4 regions of the Edwardsiella tarda ATCC 15947 genome follow, and region 2 is predicted to be linked to each of the others. Evidence: predicted binding sites of a transcription regulator. Region 2 holds the regulator's gene; each other region holds the start of a gene.
The links. Region 2 encodes CRP, which controls carbon source genes, mostly activating them, when cyclic AMP is high. Its sites were predicted from a motif close to ATGTGANNNNNNTCACAT; they were not measured.
Positions count from the first base shown of each region.

Region 1 (3,132 bases), 1.3 Mb from region 2:
CGCCACTTTACAACTGGGGAAGCGCGTCAACAGAAACAGCGCCATCACCACCAGCAACACCATGATCATATACTTATACGGTTCGAGCGTGTTCTCCAGCATTGCCAGTTTAAACGCATGGATCTGTTCGGCATTCATCCCCGCCATCTGCTTCTCGAGGCTATCGCCCTCGGAGAACACCAGGTATTTGCCCAGCAGGATCCCGGCCGCCGCCCCGATGGGATAAAAGGTCTGGCTGATATTCAGACGCAGCGTAGCCTGCGCCTGGGGCCCCAACATGGAGCTATAGGTGTTCGCGGCGGTCTCGAGGAAGCTCAAGCCGATGGCGATGGCGAAAATCGCCGCCAAGAACATCGTATAGGTCGCCATATGGGAGGCGGGGAAGAACAGCGAGCAGCCGGCGATATATAACGCCAGGCCGATCATTATGGCGACCTTATAGCTGCTTTTCTTAATCACCAGTGACGCGGGGATGGCAATCAGAAAATAACCGCCATAGAAGGCGCTCTGCACTAATGCCGAGGCGAAGTTACTTAATTCAAAAACACTTTTAAACTGCGTAATCAGAATATCGTTGAGTGCCGCCGCACATCCCCAGAGTGGGAAGAGACAAGATAATAAAATAAATTGAAACAGCGGGGTACGATTCAGATAGCCATCTGGCATCTGGATGATGCTTTTATTATTCATAATGAATGCTACCTTATTAACAGAGATATTAGACGTTCAACGCCAGAAACTCATTGAACTGCTCGATACTGGGATAAGAAGATTGCGTTCCTTTCCCGGTCACACTGAATGCGGCAAATAAGGCCGCCTTTCTCATCGCCGCCTCCACATCACCCTCCTGTACGTAATAGTGAGCGAAGCAGCCGATAAAGGCATCACCGGCACCGCTGGTGTCCACCGCAGACACCTTGAGCGCCGGAACATGGACCTCCTGCTCGCGCGTCATCCAGAGCGCGCCCTTCTCGCCCAAGGTCACGATGATATTATTCAGCCCCTTCTCTATCAGGCTTCTGGCCGCGATGCGCGTGTGCTCATAGGTGTCCACCGGCAAACCGGTCAGGATCTCTAACTCGGTCTCATTGGGCACAAAGAAATCGCACTTACAGGCATAGGACATATCCAATTCGCGCAGTGCTGGGGCCGGATTCAGTAATACCTGAATACCATGTTTTTTACCGAACTCGATGGCGTGATAGACGGTTTCCAGCTGCACCTCTAATTGCAACACGATTAGCTGGCATTTCTTTAAATCCGCCGCCGCCCGATCAATATCCTCTGGGGAGAGGAATTTATTCGCTCCTTTAATAATCAGAATACTATTACTGGAGTTCGCGTTGACAAAGATTGGCGCCACGCCGCTGCTGGTGCAGGGCACCTTCTCCACGTAGCTGGTATCGATGCCCCAGGATTCGAGATTGCGAATGGTATTATCGGCAAAAATATCATCCCCAACTTTCGTCAGCATCATCACCTTAGAATTCAGCTTGGCGGCCGCCACCGCCTGATTCGCCCCCTTCCCGCCGCAACCGATTTTAAATGCCGGCGCCTCTAGCGTTTCCCCCTCTTTTGGCATCTGGTTGGTATAGGTGATGAGATCCACCATGTTGGAACCAATAACAGCAATATCCATTCTCTTACTCCTTAACAACGTCCAGATAACAATGATAGTGAAGAAACATTATCATGTTACATGAGCAACATTTGTGACTATGATCTCGATTAGTCACGTGGAGTAAAACGGAATACATACAGTGAGATCTGCGTCAGATGATCGGCCGATCATCCCGCGTTAGCATGGGAGAAAGTGATGGATTAAAGTCATTTAATAACAAATAGATAAATTCACCTTATCCGCAACAAGGCTTTTTTTTCATCCTGTCCGGCGCTATAGTAGAAACATAAATGGCCTGTTCCCTCACACGCCAAATGTTACTAGCGAAACATTTGGCTGTGAGCGTGGAGAATCCGCATGGAAACCAAACAAAAAGAGCGCATCCGTCGCCTGCAAGCCTTGCTGCAAAAGTCCGATCGCATTCATCTGAAAGATGCGGCACGTATGCTCGAGGTCTCGGTGATGACCATCCGCCGTGATCTAAGCCCCGATAATCACCCGCAGCCGCTACCGCTCGCCCTGCTCGGCGGCTATATCGTCGCGATGAATGCCCCCCACTCAGCGCTTCCTCAAGCAGAGAGCACGCCGTCGCAACATCATCCGGACGATCTCCCCATCGCCATTCTGGCCGCCGGGCTGATCGCCGACAACGATCTGGTTTTCTTTGATAATGGCCCCGAGATGGCGCTCCTGGTCAGCCTGATCCCCGATGATATCCCGTTTACCGGGATCTGCTGTTCACACGCCGTCTTCCTGGCGCTCCGGGAGAAGCCGCAAGCCTCGGCCATCCTCTGCGGCGGCCGTTACTGCGCCAGAAACGACACCTTCTATGACCACGCCAACCCCTCGATGCTCGATACCCTGAACCCGCGTAAGGTCTTCATCTCCGCCAATGGCGTCGACGAGCGTTACGGTGTCACTTGGCAAGAGCTAGACGACGCAGCGCTCAAGCGCAAGGCTATCGATCATGGGCTCCGTAAGATCCTGCTGGCACGCCATGGTCTGTTCGACGATGTGGCCCCCGTCAACATCGCCCCGCTCGCGGCCTTCGATCTGCTGATCAGCGATAGGGCGCTACCGGGAGAATACGCGACCTGCTGCCGAGCGGCGGGGGTGCGCGTCATCACGCCGGACTCCGAGGCGGAGAGCGAGTCGCCGTGATTCGCACGCACGCCGCCAGGCGTGTGAGTCGCCATGATCTAAGCCAAGCGCCGAGCGGAGAACAACGCGTCTCCCTGGCGCATGACAAGCAACGGCGCCGTCCCCTGGCGCCCGACCGCCCCCATGCCTGATGACATATCCTGACGCCAGGGTGCCGTCGGGGCGGTTCGCCGACAAACTCGCCGTATAATTAAATCCATCAATAATGGAATGAGCCCAGAACCGTAGATAAATTCTGTCCTCACGACGAGGCCCATTCAACGGTCTCCGGACTGACTTCTCCTACCGGGCTTTTCCTAGGCCACCCCCGTACAACCAAAACCAATAACACCAAGATTAAAATATAAAAA
Region 1 covers NZ_CP084506.1:1,509,154-1,512,285, reverse strand. Annotated here, with positions in the region: gene fucP (L-fucose:H+ symporter permease) at 1-690, opposite strand, end outside; gene rbsK (ribokinase) at 719-1,639, opposite strand; gene DCL27_RS07000 (DeoR family transcriptional regulator) at 1,979-2,782, shown strand.
Region 1: DCL27_RS07000 (DeoR family transcriptional regulator) is a predicted target of CRP. The motif match lies at 1,761-1,778, and genes of this name have one in related genera.

Region 2 (3,132 bases):
ATAGTCCCTATGCTCATGGTCTGCTGCAGGCGTGTCGTGCGGCGGGATGGTTAGCGGTGGTGATGCATTTTCGCGGCTGTAGTGGTGAGCCTAACTTGCTGCCACGTTTTTATCATTCGGGCAAGACCGGCGATGCGCGTTTCTTCCTCGCATGGTTACGCCGAACGCTGGGTGAGGTACCGACGGCGGCGGTCGGCGTCTCTCTCGGGGGGAATATGTTGGCCTGCTATTTGGCGGAGGAGGGATCGCAAGCGCCGTTGACGGCGGCGGTGCTGGTCTCGGCGCCGTTACAGTTGGCGGCCTGTGCGGCGCACTTGGAGAGTGGGGCGGGGCGTTTTTATCAACGTTACCTGTTACATGAGCTCAAGCGCAGCGCGTTGCGTAAACAGCGCTGTTATCCCCAGTTACGAGCGCTCGATCCGCAGCAGATCCGGCGGTTGCGTCGGTTGCGTGAGTTTGACGAGCAGATTACGGCGCCGCTGCATGGTTTCGCCGGCACGGATGATTATTATCGGCGTTGTAGCGCGTTGCCGCGTCTGGCTGCGATTCGCCAGCCGTTGTTGATCTTGCAAGCGCGTGACGATCCTTTCATGACGGCGGCGGTGATCCCGGACAGGGCACGGCTACCGTCTAATATCGACTATCAGCTCACCGAGTTCGGTGGACACGTCGGCTTTATCAACGGCACGCTACGGCGCCCGTCCCTGTGGTTAGAGCAGCGTATTCCCGAATGGTTAGCCTGTTATTTGGAGTCAATGACGTGATCATTCCTTGGCGAGATATCGCCCCGACAACATTGGATAATTTAATCGAAGCCTTCGTGTTACGTGAGGGAACCGATTATGGCGAACAGGAGAAGAGTCTGGCACAGAAGGTTGAGGATGTGCGCCAACAGCTGATAAGCGGCGAGGCCGTGGTTGTTTGGTCTGAACTTCATGAAAGTGTCAATATTATGGCGCGTAGCCAGTTTAACGGGGACGATTAACGCTAATCGCTCGCTTTTCTTGGTGATTTAGCGCAGGCTACTGTGCAAATAAGGTGCAAAAATAATTCCGTTGGGAAAAAAAACGCGGCGAACAGTGAGCTATTCCATGCTGAAACGAGACAGTGCGAGACAGTTGGGTCAAGCTATGCTACAAACTAAGCCGACATGCACCTTTAATGGAATGAAGCGGGTATAGATCAATAAGGTCGGGTAGCAACTCCCTTAGGCTAATAAAACTATATTCGACAAGTGCAGTGCTATAACAGGTTACTAGGCAGTTTCCCGGCTCCGCCGCCTGGCGGGGCGCGTTTGGCGCACGGGGATGCGATAACAACAGAGGATAATAGCGAATGGTTCTCGGCAAACCACAAACAGACCCAACCCTTGAATGGTTCCTGTCCCATTGCCATATTCATAAATATCCATCAAAAAGTACTTTGATTCACCAAGGTGAAAAGGCGGAGACGCTTTATTACATCGTGAAGGGATCTGTCGCGGTACTGATCAAGGATGAAGAGGGCAAGGAGATGATCCTCTCTTACCTGAACCAGGGCGATTTCATCGGTGAGTTGGGCTTGTTTGAGGAAGGACAGGAGCGCAGTGCCTGGGTTCGGGCGAAAACTGCCTGTGAAGTGGCTGAAATTTCTTATAAGAAATTCCGTCAGTTGATTCAGGTAAACCCGGATATCTTGATGCGATTGTCCGCGCAGATGGCGCGTCGCCTGCAAGTGACGTCAGAGAAGGTCGGTAACCTGGCTTTCTTGGACGTTACCGGCCGCATTGCCCAGACGCTGTTGAATCTGGCGAAGCAACCGGATGCGATGACGCACCCGGACGGTATGCAGATTAAGATTACGCGTCAGGAGATCGGTCAGATCGTCGGTTGTTCGCGTGAAACGGTCGGTCGTATCTTGAAGATGCTGGAAGATCAGAACCTGATCTCGGCCCACGGTAAAACCATCGTCGTCTACGGGACGCGGTGATTTTTCGCCCGCGCCGCCCTCGTGGCGCGGGACTCTCTCCATCCCCAGGATGGTGCTCATGTGGCGGCGGTTTATCTACCACCCGGAAGTGAATTATGCACTGCGTCAGACGCTGGTCTTGTGTCTGCCGGTGTTGTTCGGGTTATTGATTGGCCAACTGCAACAGGGGCTACTGTTCTCGCTGGTTCCCGTCTGCTGTAACATCGCGGGCCTGGATACACCACATAAACGCTTCTTTAAACGCCTGGCCGTGGGTGGTTCGCTATTCGCGCTCGGTAGTTTTCTCTTGCAGCTTGCCTTGTTATGGCAGGTGCCTGTGCCGTTGGCGATGCTTTTTCTGGCGTTATTGCTGGGCGTCAATGGAGAGATCAGCCCATTGCATGCCCGCTTGCTGCCCGCCACGTTGGTCGCCGCCATCTTTACTCTGAGTATGGTCGGCATGGTACCTATCTGGCAGGCACCGCTGCTGTATCTGGTGGGGACCGTCTGGTACGGTGCGTTTACTTGGTTCTGGTTTATCCTGTGGAAGGGGCAGCCGATTCGCGAGACGCTGAACCAACTCTATTTGGAGTTGGGGGATTATATCGAGGCCAAGTACAGCTTGCTGACGCAGCATAGTGATCCACAGACGGCCTTGCCGCCGTTGTTGAATCGTCAGCAGAAGGTGATGGATCTGATCACGGTGATCTACCAGCAGATGCACATGCTCTCTTTGGTTCATAACCCCGAGTACAAGCGCCTGGTTCGCTATTTTCAGGTGGCGCTCGATCTGCAAGAGCATATCACCGTCAGTCTCTCTCAGCCGGAGGAGGTGCAGACGCTGGTGGCGCAGAGCCAGGCCGAGGCGATCATTCGGCGCAATGCCCAGGTCGTCGCTGGGCGCCTGCGGGTGGTGGCGGATGACATTCTCTATCACCGTTATCCGCAACACTTCTCCATGCAGCCTGAGGTCTCCGCGTTGGAGAAGCTGGCCAGTCGCTATCCCGACAACCCGGTGGGGCAATTCTGTTTGCACCACTTTAGCCGCATGGCACGTTTATTAGAGCGCCAGCGTCCCCTCTATCAACGCCAACTGATGGCGACGCAGCAACGCCTGCCGTTTTGGCCGGCGTTGCGCGCCTATTGTTCACCGAAGTCTGGCGCGCTGCGTAATGCCTTGCGCCT
Region 2 covers NZ_CP084506.1:237,535-240,666, forward strand. Annotated here, with positions in the region: gene DCL27_RS01125 (hydrolase) at 1-764, shown strand, start outside; gene DCL27_RS01130 (YheU family protein) at 761-985, shown strand; gene crp (cAMP-activated global transcriptional regulator CRP) at 1,336-1,968, shown strand; gene DCL27_RS01140 (YccS/YhfK family putative transporter) at 2,027-3,132, shown strand, end outside.

Region 3 (3,132 bases), 1.7 Mb from region 2:
ATTAAACCGAAGCTATACGCCGCGCGGCTATCCGGGCAGCGTTCGTCCGCACTATGCTAGGCTGCCCATTCATTCTCTGCTGCGTTAATGGATGCCATCATGTTCAGACTATTATGTGCCCCCCTACTTAGCCTGCTCAGCACCACGGCCAACTGCACGCCGACGATCCCGCCCTTACCCCAAAAAGATATGGCCGGGCAGACGGCGGCGTTTAATCAACGCATGGGCCTGGCGGCGCCGTACGCCGCCGCCAGCCAACAGTTTCTACGCAGCGCGGCCTCGCTCTCTTCGGCGATCTTCTTGCGCCAAGCGGCGGACAGCCATCCCTACTTCGTCAACTGGATGAGCGGAACCCGCAAGGTGGCCGGCGATAACCCCTGGACCACCTATCATTCCACCCTGTTCGATAGCCGCAACGACTACCTCATCACCGGTAACCTCGGTGCCGCCGAATACGTCGGCTTCCAGGTATATGGCATGCGTGATGGCCGTAATATCGCCCTGGCTCAGCAAAATCGCTCATCGAACACGATGCAGATCGACTGCCGGGGTAACTTTACGCTGCGTCTCAGCCCCAAGCCTCTCTCCGGTGAGGGGGATAGCATCACCACGACCCCAGAGGACTATATGCTCATCGTCCGTGAGTATTACCAAAACGGACAGCAGAAGCTGCATAACCCCGCCCGTTACCGCATTCAGCGCCTGAGCGGTGAGGCGCAGCCGCCCATCCCGGATGCGCGGCAACGCGTCGCCCTGGCCGACGCCTTCTACCGTAGCCTGGTACTCAGTTCATTGGATATTGCCGAGAAGATGGCACAGGTGCGTAACAGCAATCAGGAGGTCGAGGTCGATCGCCGCTTATCCGACGCGCTCTACCCCACCACAGACAATCGTTACAACGGCGTCTACGTCACCCTGCCCGACGATGACAGCGTGATCCGCATCAGCGGCACCCTGCCACGCGATGCCACCTACATTTCCGTCGTATTCTATACGCCTTACTATATCACGCCCGATTACCGCAACGCGCGCACCTACCTGACCGGGAAAGAGATCGTCCAGCAGGCCGATGGGCACTACCAGATCAACCTGACGCGCCAACCGCGCGATCTGCCGAATAACCTCACCAGCGCCGGTTACGATCAGGGTATCGTGGCCATCCGTTACCTGGGCTCGCAAAGCTATCCCGAGTTCGAGGTGCAACGACTGTCCCACGCCGACGCGCAAAAACCATAAAAAACGCCGCCCTTCCCGGCGGCGCTCAAACGGTATGACACGTCGTTATTTTAAGAGTGACGTTCACGCGTTTTACGGGTACAGCGTTTATCGTAGTGACGTACCCACCAATAGCGGTCGGCGACGCGCTCACGACCTCCGACACGCGCCCCCGCCAGCCATAACAGCGCACCGATGAAGATGCTCATCACCGCACCATGTGAAAAGTATTGAGGTAAATCCAATTGGGGTAACTGAGCCAGTACGGAGTAACCGACACCGCCCACCATGGTAATAAGCCCCAGCCCCATCAGAATGTTGCCAAGCAGCATTGAGCTTTTACGTTTCATTGGTCTCCTCCTTCGCTGTATCAGTATCCATAAAATCGACTGATGCTAGGTTAGCCTCCTATCAGGGACGCTAACCTATCCCGTTAGTGACAGTATAGTCGCTTAATATTTACCTGATTGGGTGCAGTTCACATTCTGCCCTTGCAACCATTAGTTATTTCATTTTGCAACCAGATATATCGAGTACGGGACGCATCGTTAGCGCGCGCAGTCAGCAGCGCCGCTCATCATTGCATCCCGACAGCGGTGACACGGACGCGGCAAGGTAGTGAGCCGCGGCAAAGTGTGGTCTAATTACGGCTGTTCTTTTATCCACGACTTGCCGCGGGGCGCTCCCGCGTCTATCACACAAAGATCGAATGTACTGATGACGATTAAACTGATTGTCGGCCTGGCCAACCCTGGCGCGGAATACGCACAGACGCGCCACAATGCCGGTGCCTGGTTCGTTGACGCCCTCGCCGAACGCCACGGCCAATCCCTGAAAGACGAGAGTAAATTCTTTGGCTATACCGCCCGCCTCAACCTGGCCGGGCACGATCTACGCCTACTGGTCCCCACCACCTTCATGAACCTCAGCGGCAAGGCCGTCTCCGCGCTAGCCGGTTTCTACCGCATCGCCCCGGATGAGATCCTGGTGGCGCACGATGAGTTGGATCTGCCCCCCGGTGTGGCGAAGCTGAAGTTAGGCGGGGGTAATGGTGGCCACAATGGCCTCAAGGATATTCAGAGCAAGCTGGGCAACAATCCCAATTTCTATCGCCTGCGTATCGGCATCGGCCATCCCGGCGACAAGAGTAAGGTCGTCGGCTTCGTGCTGGGTAAACCTCTGGCGAGCGAGCAGCCGTTAATCGACGAGGCGATCGACGAGGCGCTGCGCTGTACCGAGGTACTGATGCGCGACGGGATGGAAAAGGCGATGAATCGCCAGAATGGCTTTAAGGCCACGCCACGCTGATAGCGAGCAGCGTAGCCCACGCCACGCGTCGCCTAAGGATAAGTCGAGAAAATGACGCGTTGCGTGTATAATTGGGCAAAATTTTCCTGTTTATTTGGTGGCTAATGTATTAACCACCAAAAATTCAATGAGTTAAGGTGATTAAACATGGGTTTTAAATGCGGTATCGTCGGCCTTCCTAACGTCGGTAAATCTACGCTGTTCAATGCGCTGACCAAAGCGGGGATCGAAGCCGCTAACTTCCCGTTCTGTACCATCGAGCCGAACACCGGCGTGGTGCCGATGCCCGATCCGCGTCTGGATCAGCTGGCCGAGATCGTGAAACCCCAGCGTACCCTGCCAACCACCATGGAGTTCGTCGACATCGCTGGCCTGGTGAAAGGGGCCTCCAAAGGCGAAGGCCTGGGCAACCAGTTCCTGACCAACATTCGTGAAACCGAGGCCATCGGCCACGTGGTACGTTGCTTTGAGAACGACAACATCGTACACGTCTCCGGCCGAGTCAATCCGGCGGAAGACATCGAGGTGATCAACACCGAGTTGGCGCTGGCGGATCTGGATACCTGTGAGCGCGCCATCCACCGCGTGCAGAAGAAGGCCAAGGGCGGC
Region 3 covers NZ_CP084506.1:2,167,286-2,170,417, forward strand. Annotated here, with positions in the region: gene DCL27_RS10070 (DUF1214 domain-containing protein) at 100-1,236, shown strand; gene ychH (stress-induced protein YchH) at 1,287-1,565, opposite strand; gene pth (aminoacyl-tRNA hydrolase) at 1,933-2,523, shown strand; gene ychF (redox-regulated ATPase YchF) at 2,671-3,132, shown strand, end outside.
Region 3: pth (aminoacyl-tRNA hydrolase) is a predicted target of CRP. The motif match lies at 1,682-1,699, and genes of this name have one in related genera.

Region 4 (3,132 bases), 1.5 Mb from region 2:
GGGTGATCGCACACTGCTCGGCGTGGATCGTCTGTTGCATCGGCGCACCGGCGAACTCCATATTGGCGCCGAAGTAGAGGTTACCGCTGCTCCCTTGGACGATGGCCCCTACCTGGAAATGAGAGATCGGCGTCAGGGCGCAGGCAGCGGCCAGCGGCAGCAGTGCAAAACTCAACGCCTGACGATCCAACTGGCAGGCATGACAAATGGCATCCACCTGGGCGGCGGTGATTACGGCGTGGAAATCATCCGACGCCATAATGGGGGTGAGCGCCGCTTGAAGTTCGCCAGGCAACTGGCTAAATGCAGCGGCAAAGCGTGCGTGCATGGGAAGGCCTCTTGTGAGTTACGGGAGGCTATTGTAGGTAAGCGCCAGAGTTATATTTGTGACAATTATCACTTTTTGAGTGTAATTTCTGTAATTCGAGCGGTGAATGAGAGAGCTATTTCACCATTTTGCGCTTGTTTGTACACAATAATCAGATGGAGTACGCCAGATGGCGCACTCCACTGTGAAAATTCTCTCAGAAAAGGCGTAGCAGGATGGGGAAGAGAAACGGCGCCAGCAGCGAGGTGATGATGCCGCAGATCACCAGTGCCAGCGAGCTGAACGCCCCCTCTTGGTAATCCACCTCGGCACAGCGCGCGGTCCCTAAGGCGTGGGAGGCGGTCCCCATCGCGAGGCCACGTGATGCCTTGGTGCGGATCTTCATCGCATTCAGCAGGGTATGGCCAAAGACCGCCCCGAGGATCCCGACAAAGATTACACAGACGGCGCTGATGGCCGGGATACCGTGGATCGACTGGGAGACCGCCATGGCGATCGGCGTCGTGACTGACTTCGGTAGAACCGAGGCGGCGATTTCCGGTGTCGCCCCCAGCCACAGCGCAATCGCGGTCCCGGTCGTCATCGCCGTGGCGCTGCCGATGAAGCAGATGGTGATGATGGACTTCCAGCGAGCACGGATCTGGTGCAGTTGCTCATACAGCGGGAAGGCAAGCGCCACCACCGCGGGTTGCAGCAGGCTGTTCAGCACGGAACTGCCGGCGAAGTAGTTGTGATACGGAATATGCAGCAACAGCAACACGGGAATGATCACCGCCATGGAAACCAACAGCGGGTTGAGCAACGGCATGTTCAAGCGCTGAGCCAGACGACGGGCGCCGAAGAAGACCGCCAGGGTTAACGGTAACGACCACCAGATATTGATCATTGTTTACTCTCCTGCGGGCGAATGGCGGGTTGGTTGCCATCGTTAGGACGCTCGCGATGTACCAGATGAGAACAGTAGGCCACGACCACCATGATGATCAGCGTACTGACCACACAGGAGACGACGATAGGACCGAACTGGCGGCATAACACGTCGTAATACTGCATCACCCCGACGCCGATCGGCACGAATAGCAATGCCATATAACGAATAAACAGGCTACAGCCGGGTTTCACCCATTTGGCGGGCATGATCTGCGAAGCCAGCAGGGCGAAGAGGATCAACATGCCGATGATACTACCGGGAATGGTGATCGGTAACAGGGTAGAGAGTGCATTACCGGCGAACAGACACAGGTAGATCAACACAAAGGCGCGTGCGTATTGCCAGCAAACAGAAAGCGGTTTTGACATCGTAATGTACCTAAGAACGAAAACGCAATTATCATACAATTAATGGGTAAAATGTGCTACTGATCACACCATGAATTCGCTCTATGGCAGTCATGCCAATTTGGCAGGGTAGGCGGATGGGGGCGAGAGGCGGCCCACGCGTCGGAGCGGGCCGCGGAGGATTAGCGCTTGTGATGACCGACGGGGAGGCGAGCCCCCGCTTTCGCTGGCGAAGCGGCGGGAGATGTGGACGGATCAGGACGGCGCATGATGATAAAGATCTCGTAGATGCAGAGCGCCAGACCCAGCCAAATCAGAGAGAAACTGACCATCTTCGCAACGTTGATCGGCTCGCCAAAGAGCAGCACCGCCAGCAGAAATTGGAGTGAGGGTTCGACATACTGTGCCAGGCCGACCACCGTCAGCGAGGTGCGCTTAATCGCGGCGGCGAACAGCAGTAGCGGGGCATAGGTGACCGGCGCGGTCAGGATATAGAGTAGATAGTGCGTCGAGCTGATGCCTGTCAGGCCGCTCTCTCCATTCAACTGCAGCCAGAAGGTGATTCCGATCGCCAGCGGCAGCATCCAGAGGGTCTCCAGCGTCAACGAGGTCATAATATCGTAGCGGATATATTTACGCACGAGACCATAAAAAGCGAAGGTGATGCCCATCACCAGCGCCAGCACCGGTACCCGCCCCAACAGGATGATCTGATAGCCGAGGCCGATGATGGCCAGGAGCACGGCGAGACGTTGGAAGGGGGTGAGACGATCGTGCAGGAAGATCACGCCCAATGCGATGGCGAATAGCGGGTTAGTAAAGTAGCCCAAGCTGGCATCCAGCACTAGGTTATGGGTGAGGGCATAGATGAAGGTGGTCCAGGAGACGCTCATAATGGCGCCGCCGAGCAGGCAGCAGTATAGGGAGCGTTTATCCTGCCAGACGGCGCGCCAGGTGGTGCGTTGTTTAAACAGCAGGCGTAGTGCGAGTAGCAGAGGGACGGACCAGAATAGACGCTGGGCTAACAGCTCGAACGCGTTGGCATCGTTCAATAGCTTATAATACAGCGGCGTGATCCCCCACAGAATAAATGACAGTACCGCCAGCAGCGGCCCATTAGTCAGCCACATAGACTCTCGCCTTGATGAAGGCCTCATATGTCGAGGCGTCGTTGTCGTCCGCGCCATCGAGGATGGCGCGGGAGAAGAAGCGTATTTGCCGGGGAGGGCGAGATTGACGATGACGGTCGGGGGGACGTCCCCCGTGGTAACCTGCCGCATCCTTTTGGCTTAAGTATATTATCCTACTAATTCACGAGCATAATCAAATAGCGCGCGTAGTAGCGTCAGGCGTTGGGGTTGATCTTCGTAGCGGTTGTACAACATTTCCAATGTCTGGAGATATTCCTGTACACGCTCCGCGGTCAGCATCTCCCGGCGATGCTGTTGCCAGCGTTGCCGTTCGGCCTCATCCAGCGTGGCCGGATAGTTGCGGGCGCGGTAGCGGAACAGCAGCGGCGTAATGCG
Region 4 covers NZ_CP084506.1:2,364,537-2,367,668, reverse strand. Annotated here, with positions in the region: gene cdd (cytidine deaminase) at 1-328, opposite strand, end outside; gene DCL27_RS10985 (CidB/LrgB family autolysis modulator) at 525-1,214, opposite strand; gene DCL27_RS10980 (CidA/LrgA family protein) at 1,211-1,627, opposite strand; gene rarD (EamA family transporter RarD) at 1,789-2,736, opposite strand; gene sbcB (exodeoxyribonuclease I) at 2,905-3,132, opposite strand, start outside.
Region 4: DCL27_RS10980 (CidA/LrgA family protein) is a predicted target of CRP. The motif match lies at 1,679-1,696, and genes of this name have one in related genera.